DNA from 3 places in the Roseibium sp. RKSG952 genome. Region 3 is predicted to be linked to each of the others. Evidence: riboswitches for the same ligand, from Rfam matches in the RefSeq annotation. Region 3 holds a riboswitch; each other region holds the start of a gene.

Evidence for each region. A riboswitch is a leader RNA that binds a small molecule or an ion and turns the genes downstream of it on or off. The one in region 3 is predicted to bind cobalamin.
Region 1: linked by a shared signal. The riboswitch ahead of E1297_RS23130 (aromatic ring-hydroxylating dioxygenase subunit alpha) and the one ahead of nrdH (glutaredoxin-like protein NrdH) in region 3 are both predicted to bind cobalamin.
Region 2: linked by a shared signal. The riboswitch ahead of E1297_RS22200 (hypothetical protein) and the one ahead of nrdH (glutaredoxin-like protein NrdH) in region 3 are both predicted to bind cobalamin.

Annotation. Positions count from the first base shown of each region.
Region 1 is NZ_SMMF01000926.1:12,441-18,113, forward strand. Features, by position in the region: gene E1297_RS23115 (formate--tetrahydrofolate ligase) at 1-751, shown strand, start outside; gene E1297_RS23120 (hypothetical protein) at 763-1,233, opposite strand; gene E1297_RS23125 (hybrid-cluster NAD(P)-dependent oxidoreductase) at 1,402-2,484, opposite strand; gene E1297_RS23130 (aromatic ring-hydroxylating dioxygenase subunit alpha) at 2,491-3,723, opposite strand; cobalamin riboswitch at 3,863-4,055, opposite strand; gene E1297_RS23135 (B12-binding domain-containing protein) at 4,333-5,034, shown strand; gene E1297_RS23140 (DUF1638 domain-containing protein) at 5,040-5,673, shown strand, end outside.
Region 2 is NZ_SMMF01000923.1:8,104-13,776, forward strand. Features, by position in the region: gene E1297_RS22190 (DNA polymerase III subunit gamma/tau) at 1-1,307, opposite strand, end outside; gene E1297_RS22195 (protein-tyrosine phosphatase family protein) at 1,481-1,984, shown strand; gene E1297_RS22200 (hypothetical protein) at 1,986-2,393, opposite strand; cobalamin riboswitch at 2,481-2,699, opposite strand; gene E1297_RS22205 (TetR/AcrR family transcriptional regulator) at 2,748-3,308, opposite strand; gene E1297_RS22210 (alpha/beta fold hydrolase) at 3,393-4,250, shown strand; gene rsgA (ribosome small subunit-dependent GTPase A) at 4,282-5,310, opposite strand; RNA gene ffs (signal recognition particle sRNA small type) at 5,485-5,583, opposite strand; gene E1297_RS22225 (bifunctional 2',3'-cyclic-nucleotide 2'-phosphodiesterase/3'-nucleotidase) at 5,623-5,673, opposite strand, start outside.
Region 3 is NZ_SMMF01000794.1:2,381-8,053, reverse strand. Features, by position in the region: gene nrdE (class 1b ribonucleoside-diphosphate reductase subunit alpha) at 1-1,841, opposite strand, end outside; gene nrdI (class Ib ribonucleoside-diphosphate reductase assembly flavoprotein NrdI) at 1,823-2,227, opposite strand; gene nrdH (glutaredoxin-like protein NrdH) at 2,231-2,452, opposite strand; cobalamin riboswitch at 2,560-2,769, opposite strand; gene E1297_RS07145 (DUF1289 domain-containing protein) at 2,988-3,872, shown strand; gene E1297_RS07140 (hypothetical protein) at 3,857-4,399, opposite strand; gene E1297_RS07135 (LysR family transcriptional regulator) at 4,683-5,555, shown strand.

The sequences.
Region 1 (5,673 bases), on a different contig from region 3:
TGAAAAGTTCTTCAACATCAAATGCCGCAAGGCCGGCCTGTCACCGGATGCGGTCGTGATCGTGGCAACAGTCCGGGCGCTCAAGATGAACGGCGGTGTGCCCAAGGACAATCTCGGCATGGAAAATGTCGATGCGGTTCAAAAGGGCTGCGGCAACCTTGGCCGTCACATCGAAAACGTCAAGCAGTTCGGCGTTCCGGCCGTTGTGGCGATCAACCATTTCATCGCCGACACGGACGCCGAAATCCAGGCGGTCAAGGACTACTGCGCCGAGCTGGGCGTCGAGGCCGTTCTGGCGTCGCACTGGGCCAAGGGATCTGAAGGCACGGCGGAACTTGCGGAAAAGGTTGTGGCGCTGGCCGAAAGCGGTGCGGCCCAGTTCGCCCCGCTTTACGAAGACGGCCTGTCGCTGTTCGAAAAGATCGAGACCGTCGCCAAGCGCATCTACCGGGCGGACGAAGTCCTTGCCGACAAGTCCGTTCGGGATCAGCTGAAGCGCTGGGAAGCCGACGGCTTCGGCAATCTGCCGGTTTGCATGGCCAAGACCCAGTACTCGTTCTCGACCGACCCGAACCTGCGCGGCGCTCCGGTCGGCCACAGTGTGCCGGTCCGCGAAGTGCGCCTTGCGGCGGGGGCCGGCTTCATCGTCGCGATCTGCGGGGAAATCATGACCATGCCGGGTCTCCCCCGCGTGCCGTCGGCAAACCACATCAAGCTGGACGGCAACGGACAGATCGAAGGCTTGTTCTAGGCCTGAAAACCCTAGCGCTGGCGGACCCAACGGCTTTGAAGCAAGGGTTCGCCAGCCACGCAGTCTATTCGGGATGCGGAGGCCTGTCTCTTGGCGGAGCGATAGGCATCCGCTTCTGTCCTGGTGGTGCACGACGGCCGTGCCATGATCGTATAGCCCTTGCTCGCCAAGCACTTGTTGAACTGGCGTGCACGCAGGGCGTCATTCGGGTCGTAACTGATGGTATCCGGATAGAACCCACCAGAGCCGTAGCAGGTCCAGCCATTGCAGAATCCCCCGCCATAGCCACCAATCGTGCGGGTCTTGTAGGCGGGAGGAACCTGCTGAAGCGCCGACACCTGACAGGCATCCATTGCGTTTTGCCGCTGCGCGAGTGTCGAGCCCGTCTTGTGAACAAAATTGACCGTCCCGCCAAGCGACTGGCAGCCACTCGCGACGAAGGCCGACAGCACGGCCATCTTGACAACTTTAAGACTGAACATCCGGCAATATCAGCTCGCAACCCGATCAACCTGCCTTCAGCCTAGCCGGTCGAGTGCAAATTACAAGCAGGAGGCCGCTGGGCACGGCCTCTCGAAAAAGGCTGGCGCGGATAAAAACGGACAATGAGGAACCGGAGAAGGTTTAACGCCTCCCCGGTTCCGCAATCTCTAGACTTCGACCTCGATCTTGCCGATCGGGTGGGAACAGCAGGCCAGAATGTAGCCGTCCTCGATATCATCCTCCGAGATCCCGCCACTATGGACCATATGAACCTCTCCGGCAGTCTTCCTGACCTTGCAGGTGCCGCAAACGCCGAAGGTACAGCCTGATGGAATGTTGAGGCCAGCTGACCGCGCCGCGTTGAGAACGGTATCGGTTTCCGTGCATTTTGCCCGGACATCGGAATGCAGGAAATAGATCTCCGCGGATTCGGTTTCATCCGGGACGACATCATCCAGTTCGGGAACTTCCTGCTCGGTCGCAGCCGGAGCCTGGAAGCTTTCCTGGTGATAGCGGTTCATGTCGAACCCGAGCTCGGCAAGTGCCTCGCGCACGGCCTGCATGAACGGTTCCGGCCCGCAGCAAAACACCTCGCGCTCCAGATAGTCCGGCGCCATCAGGCCGAGCATCAACTGGTTGAAGCGGCCCTGAAACCCTGTCCAGACCTTGAACCGGTCATTGGTCTCGACCACGAATTTCAGATCAAGGCCGGGCACACGGCTTGCCATATGCTCCAGCCGGTCGCGGAAAATGATTTCCGACGGCCGCGTGGCGCAGTTGATCAGGACCGCATCGGGCTCGCTGCCCTGATCGAACATGTAGGTGACCATCGACATCATCGGCGTGATGCCCGAACCTGCCGAAATGAACAGGTACTTGTCGGACGGGTGGACGTGATGGCTGAACACCCCGGCTGGCCCCAGCGCCTTGATGCGCATGCCCGGCTGGAGGTGGTCCAGCATCCAGCGCGTCCCCAGACTGCCTTCCTGCGCCTTCACCGTCACGGAAATCGAAGTCGGGCGCGAGGGCGACGACGAGATCGTGTAGGTCCGGTAGAGCGGCCCGCCGCTGACGGGAAGTTCAAGCGTCAGAAACTGTCCCGGCAAATAATCGAACAAGGCTCCCGACGGGGCCTGAAAACAGAAGGTGGCAACATTTGGCGCTTCCGGAATGACGGCAACGCATTCCAGCATCTCGCTGTCATCCCAAATGGCCGGTCCGGCGCTTCCGGCTGCTTTCAACAGGCTCATGACCTTTTACTCCGCAGCAAGCATCAAGGGGGCAACACGGGTCCGCAGCGTATCGCAATACCAATCCACGAACTGGATCACGCCGCTCTCCTGAAGCTGTGAATAGGGACCGGGCGTATAGGCAGGCGACAGGATGCCTTGCTGATTGTCTTCAACGACCCGGCGGTCCTCGTCATTGGTTGCAAGCCAGACCTCTGTCAGGGTTTTCAGGTCGTAGTCCCTGCCCTCAACCGCATCCTTGTGCACGAGCCACTTGGTCGTGACTTCCGTTTCGGTCGGGCTGACCGGGGTCACCCGGAAAACAAGTGAATGATCCGGCAGGAAGTGGTTCCAGGTGGTGGGGTAATGGAATTTCAACAAGGACCCGGCATCCGCAAACGGGATCCGGCCGAGCGGTCGGTTGACGGCAGCCTTGCCCGACATGGTGTAGCTGACCGCCCCGCCCTTGAGCGGCATTCTGGCAACACGATACTGGCCGCTTTCATCCAGATGGAATTTCGAGGCCAGATTAACATCTTCCAGGCGCTTGAAATGGGCGACGAGATGATCGGGAACACTGTCTCCGGAAATACCCGTCACATCCGGTTCATCTGAGTAGCTGCGGCACAGGGAGGGATGGTTACCGCCGCAGTGATAGCATTCCCGGTTGTTTTCCCAGACGAGTTTCCAGTTGCCGTTTTCGATGATCGAACTCTCGAAGGCGACCTTCGCATTGCCAAGATCATGAGGCGCCAGATAGGGCTCGATCAACTCCGCGAACGGCTCGAATGGGGGCGCGTTTTCCGCAAGGCAGACATAGACCAGACCCGCGATTTCGCGGCAATGAACGGTTTTCAGGCCATGGGCCCTGGGGTCGAACTCAGACCCCATGTCCCGCGCCCACAACAAGGATCCGTCAAGCTCATAGGTCCACTGGTGGTACGGGCAAACGAGTTTCGGCGACGAGCCTTTTTGCGACTTGCACAGGATCGAGCCGCGGTGACGGCAGGAATTGTGGAATGCGCGGATGACCCCATCCGCGCCGCGCACGATCACGATCCGGTAGGCACCGATCTTGTGGGTGACGTAGTTTCCGGTTTTCGGGATTTCGCAGGCCGGTATTGCAAACAGCCACTCGCGATAGAAGATCTTGTCCAGATCCAGAGCGAACACATCGGGATCCGTATAAAACGCCTGCTCAAGAGCATGGCCCGATGTTCGCCGTTGAAGCAGCTCAAGCGCTTTCTGCTCAGCCTGCATGTCACCTCTCCTGTTACCGCGTCAGACATGCGGCACATCTCAATGCAGTTCACCCGGCGGAAAAGAAGCGGATCACTTGAAACGCTCCCCTGCAGCGCAAGGCGGCGTTTTCATAGCGCCCGATCTGCCCACCGCGGATCGACGTTTCGTCCTGCAAGGCTGGTTTCCGGACTTCAGGGAGGCCCACATGTGCCGGACGCAGCGCCTTCCCGGGACATCCCAGTGGCCGTTGCCGCGCCCTCCACCTGTTACCGTTGCGGGGGCAGTGCCGGACTTCAACCGGCTTCCCATTTGACGACCTTTCGGGCCGCACCTTGCTAATTGCTGCATATCATTGCCGCACAAGCTGCCCGCAACCCAAAAACGACATCCAAATGCGGGTTTCGGACATGACGCAAGGTTGTTCAATACCTATATGAATCTGAGGAAAATCGCGTCGCTAACAACAGGGAAGGCTTGCTGTTTTCCCGCTTGACGGATGGGTGCAGCGCACCCGTCGCAGGAACGACTACCCGTGTCGTTTTACTGATATCGGTAAATCGGCAACAAGCCATAAGATTTAATGAATTGTTTATGTCCGAGTGCCTTTGGCCGCCATGGAGACGCCCAATGTCAGAAGAAGATATCGATCTCGCCGCCCTTGCCGACGACGAACTTGTCGAGCAAATGCACGACGACTTGTATGACGGCCTTCAGGAGGAAATTCAGGAAGCGGTCAACATTCTGCTGGAGCGGGGCTGGGCTCCGTACGACATCCTCACCAAGGCTCTTGTAGAGGGAATGCGCATCGTCGGCGTCGACTTCCGCGATGGCATCCTGTTTGTGCCGGAAGTGCTTCTGTCGGCAAATGCCATGAAGTCCGGCATGACCATCTTGCGTCCGCTCCTTGCCGAAACCGGCGCGCCGAAAGTCGGCAAGATGGTGATCGGCACAGTCAAGGGCGACATCCACGATATCGGCAAGAACCTTGTTTCCATGATGATGGAAGGGGCCGGCTTCGAAGTCATCGACATCGGGATCAACAACCCGGTCGAAAACTACCTGGAGGCTCTCGAAGAGCACAAGCCGGATATCCTCGGCATGTCGGCTCTTCTGACCACCACCATGCCTTACATGAAGGTCGTAATCGACGAGATGAAGGCAAAAGGACTGCGCGATGATTACATCGTTCTGGTTGGTGGCGCTCCGCTGAATGAAGAGTTCGGCGAAGCCGTCGGTGCGGATGGTTATTGCCGGGATGCTGCTGTCGCAGTCGAGATGGCGAAGGACCTGATCGCCCGCAGGCACAACCAGCTTGCCGGCAAGGCGTAGGTCCGATGTACAGGGATGCCGGTGACATGCGTGACGGCGTTCCACTGTTTCCGGTCCCGGATGACGAAGGTCCGGCCCGTAAGATCGGCCGGGTTCTCGTTATCGCTTGCGGCGCTCTGGCTCGTGAGATCATTGCGATCCGCGACCTGAATGGTCTGACACATGTCGATCTGACATGCCTGCCAGCCCAGCTTCACAACACGCCGGACAAGATACCCGGCGAAGTGCGCAAGGCGATTTTGCAAAATCAGGACGTCTATGACGACATTCTGATCGGGTATGGCGATTGCGGCACGGGCGGTCTTCTGGACAAGGTTCTGGAAGAAACCGGCGCGCGCCGGATAGAAGGAGCACATTGCTACGCCTTCTTTACGGGACTGGATACGTTCGACCGCCTGGAAGAGGACCAGCTCGGCTCGTTTTACCTGACCGACTTCCTCGCCCGGCATTTTCAGACAATGGTGATCGAGCCGCTGGGGCTCGATTGGCATCCACACCTGAAAGACATGTATTTCGCGCATTACACACGGGTGCTTTACATCGCCCAGACCGACGATCCGGCCCTCGAGGAAGCCGCAAGAAACGCGGCTGAACGGCTCGGATTGCCGCTGGAAGTCAGGCGCACCGGATACGGCCTGC
Region 2 (5,673 bases), on a different contig from region 3:
GCCAACGCGGCTGAAGGCGCGCCGCCGTTGCCACGCGGCGGCGATGCATAGGCTGGTGTCGCGGGGGTGTGTGTTTGCGCAACCGGGGCACCGTTGCTCGGCACTGGTACGCCACCACCCGGCCCACCAACTGGCGGTGGAGGAGCATCCTGCAGCCGTTTGATCAATTCTTCCGGGCTTGGCAGGTCGGCAACATGGGTCAGACGGATGACGGCCATCTCCGCTGCCATCATCGCATTGGGCGCGGCAGCAACTTCCTCGAGCGCTTTCAACAACATTTGCCACATGCGCGTCAGCACCCGCATCGGAAGGGCTTCGGCCATTTGCTGGCCACGTGCGCGTTCGTCTGGCGAAACGGTTGGGTCTTCTGCCGCGTCCGGGGTGATTTTAACCACGGAAACCCAGTGGGTGATCTCGGCCAGATCCCTCAGAACCGCCAGCGGATCCGCGCCTTCGGCGTATTGGGCGCCAAGCTCAGTCAGTGCACTTGCCGCGTCGCCGCGCAGGATCATATCAATCAGATCAAGAACCCGTCCACGATCCGCAAGGCCCAGCATTGCACGAACCTGATCCGCACTGGTTTCGCCAGCGCCGTGCGAAATCGCCTGATCCAGTAGTGACGTCGCATCGCGCGCGGAACCTTCTGCAGCGCGGGTGATCAAGGCCAGCGCATCTTCGGCGATCTGAGCGTTTTCTGACCCGGCAATTTTTTTCAGCAGGCCAATCATGTCTTCTGGCTCGATACGCCTCAGATCGAAGCGCTGACACCGGGAAAGAACGGTGACCGGGACCTTGCGAATTTCGGTCGTCGCAAAGATGAACTTTACGTGCTCGGGTGGTTCCTCGAGCGTCTTGAGCAGCGCGTTGAATGCGCTGGTCGAAAGCATGTGAACTTCGTCGATGATGTAAATCTTGTAGCGGGCACTGGCGGCGCGGTAGCGCACGCTGTCGATGATTTCCCGGATATCATTGACGCCGGTCCGACTTGCGGCGTCCATTTCCATCACGTCGACATGGCGGCCTTCCATGATCGCAACGCAATGTTCGCATTTCCCGCAAGGTTCAGTCGTTGGTCCGCCATTGCCATCGGGACCAATACAGTTCATGCCCTTTGCAATGATCCGCGCGGTGGTCGTTTTGCCCGTTCCGCGAATGCCGGTCATGATAAAGGCCTGCGCGATCCGGTCGGCCTCGAACGCGTTTTTCAGCGTGCGCACCATGGCATCCTGGCCGACGAGATCAGCAAAGGTTTCCGGGCGGTATTTTCGGGCTAGAACCTGATAGGCGGGGCTGGGTGTGTCGGTCATGTCTGCTCTGGCGGATTCGTATCAAGGATGCAGCGTAGTTGTCCCCGCGGCTTACGTCCACAGCGCACAGGCACGAATTTCGTTTGGGAATACCAGCCGATGCGCATAAGCTGGCCGGACCGATTTCGAAAAACTGAGTTCTGTTGCATGTCATTTCTTGGGAGGAGTAATTTGTGTCTCAGCTGGTGATCTATGCCCTGCAGGTTGGAAATGGCACGCTCGCGCTGACGTCGATACCCGGCAACGACGGCGACTATTCCGGCGATCTGGATCTGATAGCGAACTGGAAGCCAGGTCTTGTCATTTCGATGACAACTGAGGCCGAGATGGTGCAACTGGGTGCAGGTGATTTCGGCAGCGATATTCAAAGTCGGGCCAGTCGATGGGCGCATTTGCCAGTGACCGACTTCGGTGCACCGTCACCAGAAATCAATGAGCTGTGGACCGAGACCAGCGCGGCAGCTCGACATGCACTCTCGGGCGGAGGACGGGTACTGGTTCATTGCCGCGGTGGCTGCGGACGATCGGGGATGATTGTGCTTCGACTGATGATCGAATGCGGTGAAAGACCCGAAAACGCACTCCAGAGGTTACGCAAGGTGCGGCCATGTGCAGTTGAAACTGATGATCAGCTAAACTGGGCGACATCGGCAGCTCAGCCGCAGCTCGAGCACTGAATCATGCAGCCGCGTGCTGGCTGATATCGACATTTTGCCTTGGGACGAGCGCATTGGCCTCAAGTAGCGCATATGGTGGACTGGATAGAATGCTGGAAGGCAAAGCGGTATTTGCTGAGCCAAACATCATGTCTGCATATTCATCCAGCGCGTTGGTCTCGACGGACGTATCTGAACCGCAAAAAAACCTGATCTGATCAGGTCCCGCGCGAAAGCGGGCGGTGCAACCATCCGGGCAGTGGGTCAGCTCGCTGCTGCCTTCGATTTCGAATTCTCGCGTTGCTACTGGTCCAGCTGTTGTCATGGCCTGCGCCATAGCACGGGCCATCCTGGCCAGCGCGGGGCAGGTTTTGCCTGTCCGTTGGCAAACTGTAGCCGTAAATTCGTGTGTCTCGGTCTTCCAGATCATGTTGCGCCCTCCGCGCGTGAGACGGGGGCTTGGTACAGGCTGGACTACGCAATGCGGTCAGACCCTGCCCGGACACCCCGCCCGAGTTTCGGTTTCAGTTCCGATGGCAGGTCTCCTGACTTGCGGGTCATCGCTTCGCCGACCTTCCCAGCCAATTGGCCAGTGGCATTTCGGCATTGCTCTCCGCCTACAGTTGCGGGGGCAGTCGCGGCATAGGTCCATTCCAACGTTTCGGGCAGGACCGCACCGTGTTCCCTTTTCATCCCGTACCAGTCCGATACGAGAACCATCGCCTAACCGCTAATGCTTGTGGTCGGCTTGAGTCAAGCTGCATTCCGCCGCGTTCAGTACGCTTCAGAGAACGTTGGCGGGCAGAAACCTCGGCAGGTTGCGCAATACATCCGAATTTCGACGCGCGCGGGCCAGTTGCCATCCGCCCTGAAGCATAATGAACAGTGTATCGGCGGTTTCCTGAGGATGATCGACGCCAAAGCGTTCGGCATGCCCGCGGACCTGCGCAATCCAGCTTTCGTACAGGCGGTATGCGTGATCCCTGAAAAGTTGGTTCTCCGGCCCCTCGAACAGGGTGGCGGATATAGGGCAGGTCTCCCAGCGACCGGATTTGTCAAAGAGCTTTGCGATCTTGTGGCACAGGGTTTCAATACCATCGCGAAAGTCGCGTGCGTCTTTGAAAGAGACCGCAATCAGTTCCAGCATTCCGTCTGACGCCCAGCTTGCCGCAGCAAGGGCCAGATCGGACTTTCCCTTTGGAAAATGATGGTAAAGCGAGCCTTTGGGGGCCTGCGCCTCTGCCAGCAATTCGGACAACCCAACGCCGTTGTACCCCGAGCGCTGGAACAGCTCGGCGGCGGTCTGGATCAGGCGATCTCGGGTTGGTAGCGGACGTTTGGTCATCTTTCATCGATATTGACAGCACTAGACCAAATGGTCCAGATGGAATCATTAGACTGATTGGTCTAGATTTGGTTGGAGGATGCAATGTTGGACAGCCAGCAGAATGCGCTCATCGAGGATTTTCAGTTTCCGGCTGGTTCGGCGATGCTGTCTGCCCGTCTGTTCCTGCCTGCAACCGAGCCTGAAACAGTTGTGGTTCTGAACAGCGCCACTGGCGTACCACGCGATTACTACAGGCATTTTGCACAGTGGCTGGCTGTCGAACAGGGTATTGCCTGCCTGACATACGACTACCGCGATTTTGGCCATTCCCTTTCAGGGCGCTTGCAGGACAGCGACGTGAATATGGCCGATTGGGCTCTTGTCGATATGCCAGCTGCCCGTGCTGAGATGCGCAGAAGATTTCCGGATGCCAAGCTCTGGGTTATTGGTCATTCGGTTGGCGGGATGTTGGGTCCGGTCCAGCCGGAAATCGAACAGATTGACCGGATGATTTGTGTCTGCTCGGGACTGGTGACCGTATCCGATCATCCCTGGCCATATCGTGCATTGGCTATGTTGTTCTGGTATGGTCACGCTCCCCTGATCGTTCGCCTGAAGGGATATCTGCCGGGTAAGTTGGTTGGTTTTGGTGCTGACCTGCCGCCAAAAGTGTATTGGCAGTGGCGAAAATGGTGTACCGCGCCTCAAAGCTATTTGCCTGAGACCGGAGTTACCCTGCCCGAAGCGGATTGGTCGCGTTCAGGTGCGCCCGTCGACTTTCTTACATTTGAGGATGATGAGATGGTGCCGCCGGAGGCAGTTTGGCGACTTGCAGATGCCTACGGGCCTGCAGCCAGACGTCACCTGTTGAAGCCCGGCGATTTTGGCCTCAAGGGTGTGGGGCACATCGGGGCGTTTGCCCGTCGCAACTCTGCGGTTTGGCCCCGGTTGATAGCCTGAGGTAGGGCACCGCATGGCGGCGCCCTTTCCTTCAGAACCGTTTGCGTGATTTCTTATCCTGCATCACGGATCGCACCATTTTCCCAAAGGCTTTGTCACGTGCGCGCGACTGAGCAATTGTTTCAGAGTTACGCCGATCCTCGCGTCGCAGCTTCCTCCATCGCTCTAGACGCGCCGGGTCGAGCTCGCCGGCGCTGATGGCTTCTTGGATCGCGCAACCCGGTTCGGTTTCGTGGTTGCAATCCGCAAAGCGACAGGTTTCGGCAAGTTCGACGATATCCGAGAATACTTCATCGACCCCTTCTTGAGCATCCAGCAGACGCAGGGCGCGCATACCGGGGGTGTCGATCAGCCAACCGCCGTTACGCATCTGGTGCAGCTCGCGCGAGGTCGTCGTGTGTCGTCCACGGGCATCATCTTCACGTATCTCCGCGGTGGCTTCGTTTGCGCCAGTCATAGCGTTAGTCAGTGTGGTTTTACCTACACCTGATGAGCCGATCAGAGCCGCAGTTTGCCCTTTTGGACACCAATTCAGGACCTGTCGCACGTCATCGTCATCATGGGCATTCACTGGCACAACCGTCAGAAAGAGTGCCAGTGATTCTGCGCGTGAAACATAGTCTTTCGGATCATCGCACGTGTCTGCCTTGGTCAGTACGATCACTGGATAACAACCAGCCTGATGTGCAAGTGCCAAGTATCGTTCCAGTCGAGGCAGGTTAAAGTCTGCGTTACAGGAACTGACGATGAACAGAACGTCGACGTTGGCCGCAATCAACTGGATTCCAGCACCGGTGCCTGCGGCCCGGCGTTTTAGCAGGCTGCGCCTGTCTGGCAGTCGTTGGATACGCATGTGTTTATCGACCAAAACCCAATCACCGACAGCAAAATCACCAGTAGATTGGTTGTTACTTAGCAATGTTGCTTCGCCGTCAGGATGCATTCCGATCAGACGGTCACGGTGAACTGCGCTCACGCGATAGGGAGTGTATGTTGGATCAGCCGCATATTGCGCGGCAAAGTGAGAGGACCATCCGAGGTCCGATAGTGTAAGGGACATTGATCTGCCTGTGTTCAGAAACAGCAAGCCGCACAGATGGCGCACGCGCATCCGTGGGTGATGTGTTCAGGCAGTCGGAAGTGTCCGCTAGATCAGCGCCGCACTGCCTGAGGGATTTGTACTACAATCATCAAAGCCCTCCTTTGGCTGCGGATTGATCGCCGAATTGGCGGTAAGTGAGAGGCTGGACATCGACCCAAGCGGGACTCGTTGTGGCTGCTTCCTTCCGGACCTGACCAGGTTGGCGAGGCGCTCGCCCGCGCCAACCTCTCGAAGCCCGATATAGGGATTTGGCAGTGCAATGACAACCCATCACAGGCTTAGTCTGATCCTGAGAAATCCATCAGGGTCCTGATCGAGAAT
Region 3 (5,673 bases):
CGGATCTCGATTTTTGAAACGATCGGGTGGATCGAAGAGGTCGCATGGTTGATGTAGCTGATTGAACCGGTCGGCGGCACGGCTTGAAGATTGCGATTGTAGAGCCCATCGGCCATAACGGCCTCCATCAGATCCTGCCAATCAGCCTGTGTTGGCAAAGTGATGCCAAAGGTCTCGAACAGACCCCGGATCCGGTCCGATTTTGGCTCCCAGATCTTGTCCAGATACTTGTCGAAGAAGGTGCCGTCTGCATAGCGGCTTTTTTCAAAACCCTTGAAGCTCTGCCCGCGTTCCCGCGCGATTTTATTGGAGGCGCGCAGGCAGTGATACGCGACAGCGTAGAAGTAAAGGCTGGTGAACTCGACGCCTTCCTCCGAGCCATAGTGGATTCGTTCGCGGGCCAGAAACCCATGAAGGTTCATCTGCCCGAGCCCAATGGCATGGCTTTCGTCATTACCCCGGCGAACGGACGGTACACTGTCGATAGCACTCATCACTGAGACGGCAGTAAGGGCCCGAACGGCGGTTTCGACCGTTGCACCCAGGTCCCCACCGTCCATTGTCCGCGCTATGTTCAAAGAGCCTAGATTGCAGGAAATGTCCGCGCCGAGATGCTCATAGGACAAGTCATCATTGAACTTCGATGCCTCGTTGACTTGCAAGATCTCTGAACACAGGTTCGACATATTGATCCGCCCGTCCACCGGGTTCGCCCGGTTCGCGGTGTCCTCGAACAGGATATACGGGTAACCGCTCTCAAACTGGATTTCTGCGATGGTCTGGAAGAAGGCTCGCGCCCGAATTTTTTTCTTGCGGATGCGCGGATCGTCGACCATCTCGCGATATTTTTCCGTGATCGAGATCTGGGACATCGGCACGCCGTAGACCCGCTCCACATCATGGGGTGAGAAGAGGTACATCTCCTCATCCTGTTTGGCGAGTTCGAAGGTGATGTCCGGAATCACCACTCCGAGCGACAGGGTCTTGATGCGGATCTTTTCGTCTGCGTTCTCCCGTTTGGTGTCGAGGAAGCTTAAGATGTCCGGGTGATGCGCGTTGAGATAAACTGCGCCGGCGCCTTGCCGGGCCCCCAGCTGGTTGGCATAGGAAAAGCTGTCCTCCAATAGCTTCATCACCGGGATGACACCGGAGGACTGATTTTCAATACCCTTGATCGGCGCACCCGCTTCGCGAATGTTAGTCAAAAGCAGCGCCACACCGCCGCCGCGTTTGGAGAGTTGTAGGGCTGAGTTGATGCCCCTTCCAATGGATTCCATGTTGTCTTCAAGCCGCAGCAGGAAGCAGGAGATCAGCTCACCGCGTTGTTTCTTTCCAGCGTTCAGAAAGGTCGGCGTTGCGGGTTGGAAACGGCCGGAAATGACCTCGTCCATCAGACGCATCGCAAGGTCTTCATCGCCGGCGGCAAGGGTCAGTGCCACCATCACGACACGGTCCTCAAACCGCTCCAGGTAGCGTTTTCCATCGAAGGTCTTCAGCGTGTAACTGGTGTAGTATTTGAAAGCGCCAAGGAATGTTGGGAAACGAAACTTTCGGGCATAGGCCGCCTCGAAAATCGATTTCACGAAGGCGGAGTCATATTGCTCCAGAACCTCTGCCTCATAGTAGCCCTCGCGAACGAGATACCCGAGCTTTTCTTCCAGCGAATGAAAGAAAACTGTGTTCTGGTTGACATGCTGAAGGAAGTACTGGCGGGCAGCCCGGCGATCGGCATCCAGCTGGATTTTTCCGTCCGCATCATAAAGGTTCAACATTGCGTTGAGGGCGTGATAATCGAGTGTTTCCGCCTGTGCTGCCGGGCGGTCTAGGACTGACGTTTCCAAAATTCTGTTATCCCGTGTTGGACCCTTTGAAGGTCACTGTCAGTTCCGGAGAGCTCAAATTTGTAGAGCAGCGGAACACCGCATTTTTTCGCGACAATGTCTCCGGCGAGGGCGAAATGTTCTCCGAAGTTGCGGTTGCCCGAGGCAATTACGCCCTTCAGGAGCGCACGCGTGAGTGCATCATTCAAAAACTGGATCACCTGTTTTGGGACCGCTCCTCGGCCACTGCCGTCCGCAAAGGTCGGCAGGACCAGAATGAAGGGCGATTGCAAAGACGGGAGCCGCTCCGATGTGTTCCGCGGAATACGGATTGCCGGATGTCCGAGTCTCTCAATAAACCGGTGCGTGTTTTCTGATGCGCTCGAAAAGTAGACGAGCCCACTCAACGGTCAGCTGAGTGCTGCGATCTTGTCCGGGCGAAAGCCGGCCCAATGATCTCCACGTACCTCGACCACCGGCACCTGCTGGTAGCCAAGCGCTTGAACGTGGTCAAAGGCTTCGTCGTCCTTGCTGAGATCAACGACGATGTAGTCGACACCTTTTTGCTCAAGTGCGCGGTAGGTCGCATTGCACTGAACGCAGGAGGGTTTGCTGTAAACGGTAACGGTCATGTCTTCTCTTGCACCCCGAAGAACGGCTCTGGTGATGAACGGAAGGCAAGCGCAAGAGGCTGTGCGATTGACGCAGTAAAGCCCCGCCCTACAGACCCTCCGTCCGTTGACGTTTTGTCGTTCAAGGCAGGTCTCCTGGCTCACGGGTCAGCGCTGACGTGATCCGCCTTCCCGGGGGCTCCCAGTGGCTTTTCGGATCGCAGCTCGCCGTTCACAGTTGCGGGGGCAGCACCGGATTTGTTTGACGCCAAACGCACCAGTTTCCCTCTTAGCCAACGATTTTGCAAAATCGCCAGACCTTGAATGCTACATATTGTATGTGATAATTCTAGGTCGTCAATATAATGTACCTAATCTTTCTTATAGGGTTGGGGATAAAGGATCATGCTATTGCAATGGCTTTCTGTCGGGCTTCAATCGGCATTGTGAAAATTCTATCTGATAGGGGGCGGGTGTCCGGCATTGAATGAAGACCTCACGATGGCCTTGATGCGATATGAGCTGCGCTTGCTTCTTACCCAAAGGAAGTCGGATCATGACAAGCGTTAGTCCATGCGTTGGCCTATGCAAGATTGATGCGACCACCGGGCTTTGCATGGGGTGCGCGCGAACCAGAGACGAGATTGCTGACTGGTGCGGTCATACCGAGGCCTGGCGGGCAGAGATCTGGAAGGATCTGCCGGAACGCTTTGAGCGGCTCGGCGTGACCTGCCGGCGCCTGCCTTGGGAGACGGAAGACATTCGCAATTTCGTTTTGCGGAGCTTGAGTGACGGCAGGGGGACGTGGGTCGCCGGCGTCGTCGGTGCTGTTGGCGAGTTCACGGCAGCCCCAGGTCAGGCTGTTCGCGCGGAACACGATGGCGAGGTCATCGTCTCCAGCACCCGGGGTGCAGGGCTGCGCTTCCGTATCGATGACAACGTTCGGGCACTGACATTTGAGGCAAAGGAAACACCGCTGGAACGTTCGCGGATCGTGCTTGCAGTCAAGCAGGAGCGAGGACACCCTGACATTGCCCACACCTTGACAGCGCTCGGGCCGGATCTGGATGCCGTCGCAGTTTCTGATCGAGATGCTCATGTTTTCGACCTTGGCATGGGACGCAAGGAAGCCCGGTTCTGCGTGCGTGCCGGGCCGGGCGAGACGCGAGAGGCGCTCTCGTCGGCAACCGGCTCGGCATTTCCCGACAACCTCGGGCTTATTGCGCCGGCGTTGCTGGCCAACAGTCCGGCACGGGTGATTGAGACCGCGCTTGGCAGGATCGAGATCCTGACACCGATCCCACCGCCCGGCGGACAATCGCCGCTTGGTCCGCACACACATCTACTACCCGCTCACCTCGCCACGGGGAAGGCCATGCCAGCCGGCATGGACCTGCCGGGCGCTTATTTGCCTGGCGCCATATTCTATCCAGCAGATTGATCCAGCGGCATGCGCGCGACCCCCGCTCGCACCCCGATCATCTGGGTGGCGAGAAGAACGGTGAAGGCCATGGCGTTTGTCCAGAGGATGAACCAGACGACCGCCGGTGCAAAGGCTGAAGCGGACGCCCCCAGAACGAGGCTTGCCGCGAAGACCGTGCCTTGCTGTCCGGCCCAGGCCGCAACGAAGGCAAGCAGTAGCCGCACTGCTGGCACTGAAGTCCGCATCAGACTGAGCGAGAGTAAGGCCGCGCCAACTGCAGCAAGCGCCGACAGCCCCAGTGCCACGCCCCAGGACAGCGTCATCGCATCGAACGGATAGCCGAGGAACCCGAACCCGATCACCTGATTGGCGAGCCAGCCTAGCGCCGCCAGAAACACCGCTCCCCGGGGAGGCAGGGTCAGGGCTGCAATTGCTCCGAGGGCCGCGAAGGGAATCCCGCAGGCAAGGGCGAAACTGAAGAGGATGGCAGCAGTCAGCAGAACACAAGTCCAGATTTGTGATTGTCCGGCCTCACGATTGTGCATGGGTCTGTCTCCTTCAAGTCTCGGTCTGACCCCGACCGAAAGTGTCACACATCGACCGCGGCCTTGCCAACCACGTTTGAGCGGAACACACAACGCGTGATGACTGCGGGAAACCCGTGAGGCCGGAAGCGCTTCCGGCGGGATTTTGATGACCTCAATTCCCGCCGCGGTGGCTCGCTACCCGACATCAGGGTGACAACTCCATTTTGAAGGACCACAGTCACGATTGCTCATGACGTCAAGTGAGGTTATATCAGAAAAACATGACAGGGATTCATGCTGAATGATCGATATCCAGCCTCTTGCCATCCTGCGCGAGATTGACCGTACGGGCAGCCTGACCCAGGCCGCCGATCAGCTGAACCTGACCCAATCGGCGGTCAGCCATGCCATCCGCCGTTTCGAGGATCGGTACGGTGTTAAACTCTGGGAGCGCGAGGGGCACAAACTGCGTTTGACGCTCGCGGGTGACTATCTTTTAGGGCTGGCGATGCGCGTGTTGCCGCAGCTGGAACATGGTGCGATTGTCCTTGAAGACTATGCACGCGGGCGGCGCGGCGCTATCCGGGTGGGGATGGAATGTCACCCCTGTCAGGACTGGTTGATGCGGGTGGTGGACCCGTTTCTGGCGGAATGGCCGGATGTCGAACTGGATGTGACGACAGCCTTCCAGTTTGGGGGACTGGCCGCCCTCCTGGGCCATGAGATCGACATTCTCGTTACTCCCGACCCGATTGAGCGTCCGGGTCTCGAATACAAGCCCGTCTTCGATTACGAGCTGGTTCTGGCGGTGGCCGAGGCCCATCCTCTGGCGCAAAAACAGCGGATCGAACCCGAGGATCTGGCGAGCGAAACCTTGATTACCTATCCCGTCTCTCGCGAGCGGCTGGATATCTATACCCGCTTCCTTGTCCCCGCCCATACCCTGCCGCATCGCCACCGCACAGTAGAGACGACCGATCTGATGTTGCGGCTCGTGGCATCTGGCCGCGCCGTCAGCGCAACCCCCGACTGGCTCTTGCGCGAGACTAGGGGGGTGAAGGGCGTGCGGCTCGGCGAGGGCATTGCGAAGTCCATCCATCTGGGACGTCGCACAGGCAATTCGACCAGCTATCTGGACGGCTTCATGGACCTGGCTGAAACCGTTCAGATCTAAACGGTCGCTGCATGGTCGCTAGATGAGCAGACGTTTGCTCGGAATCGATTGAGCGCCCAAAAGCTCATCAGCCTGAAAACGTTAGAGCATTGTGCATTGTCCTGGACAATTGGCGATG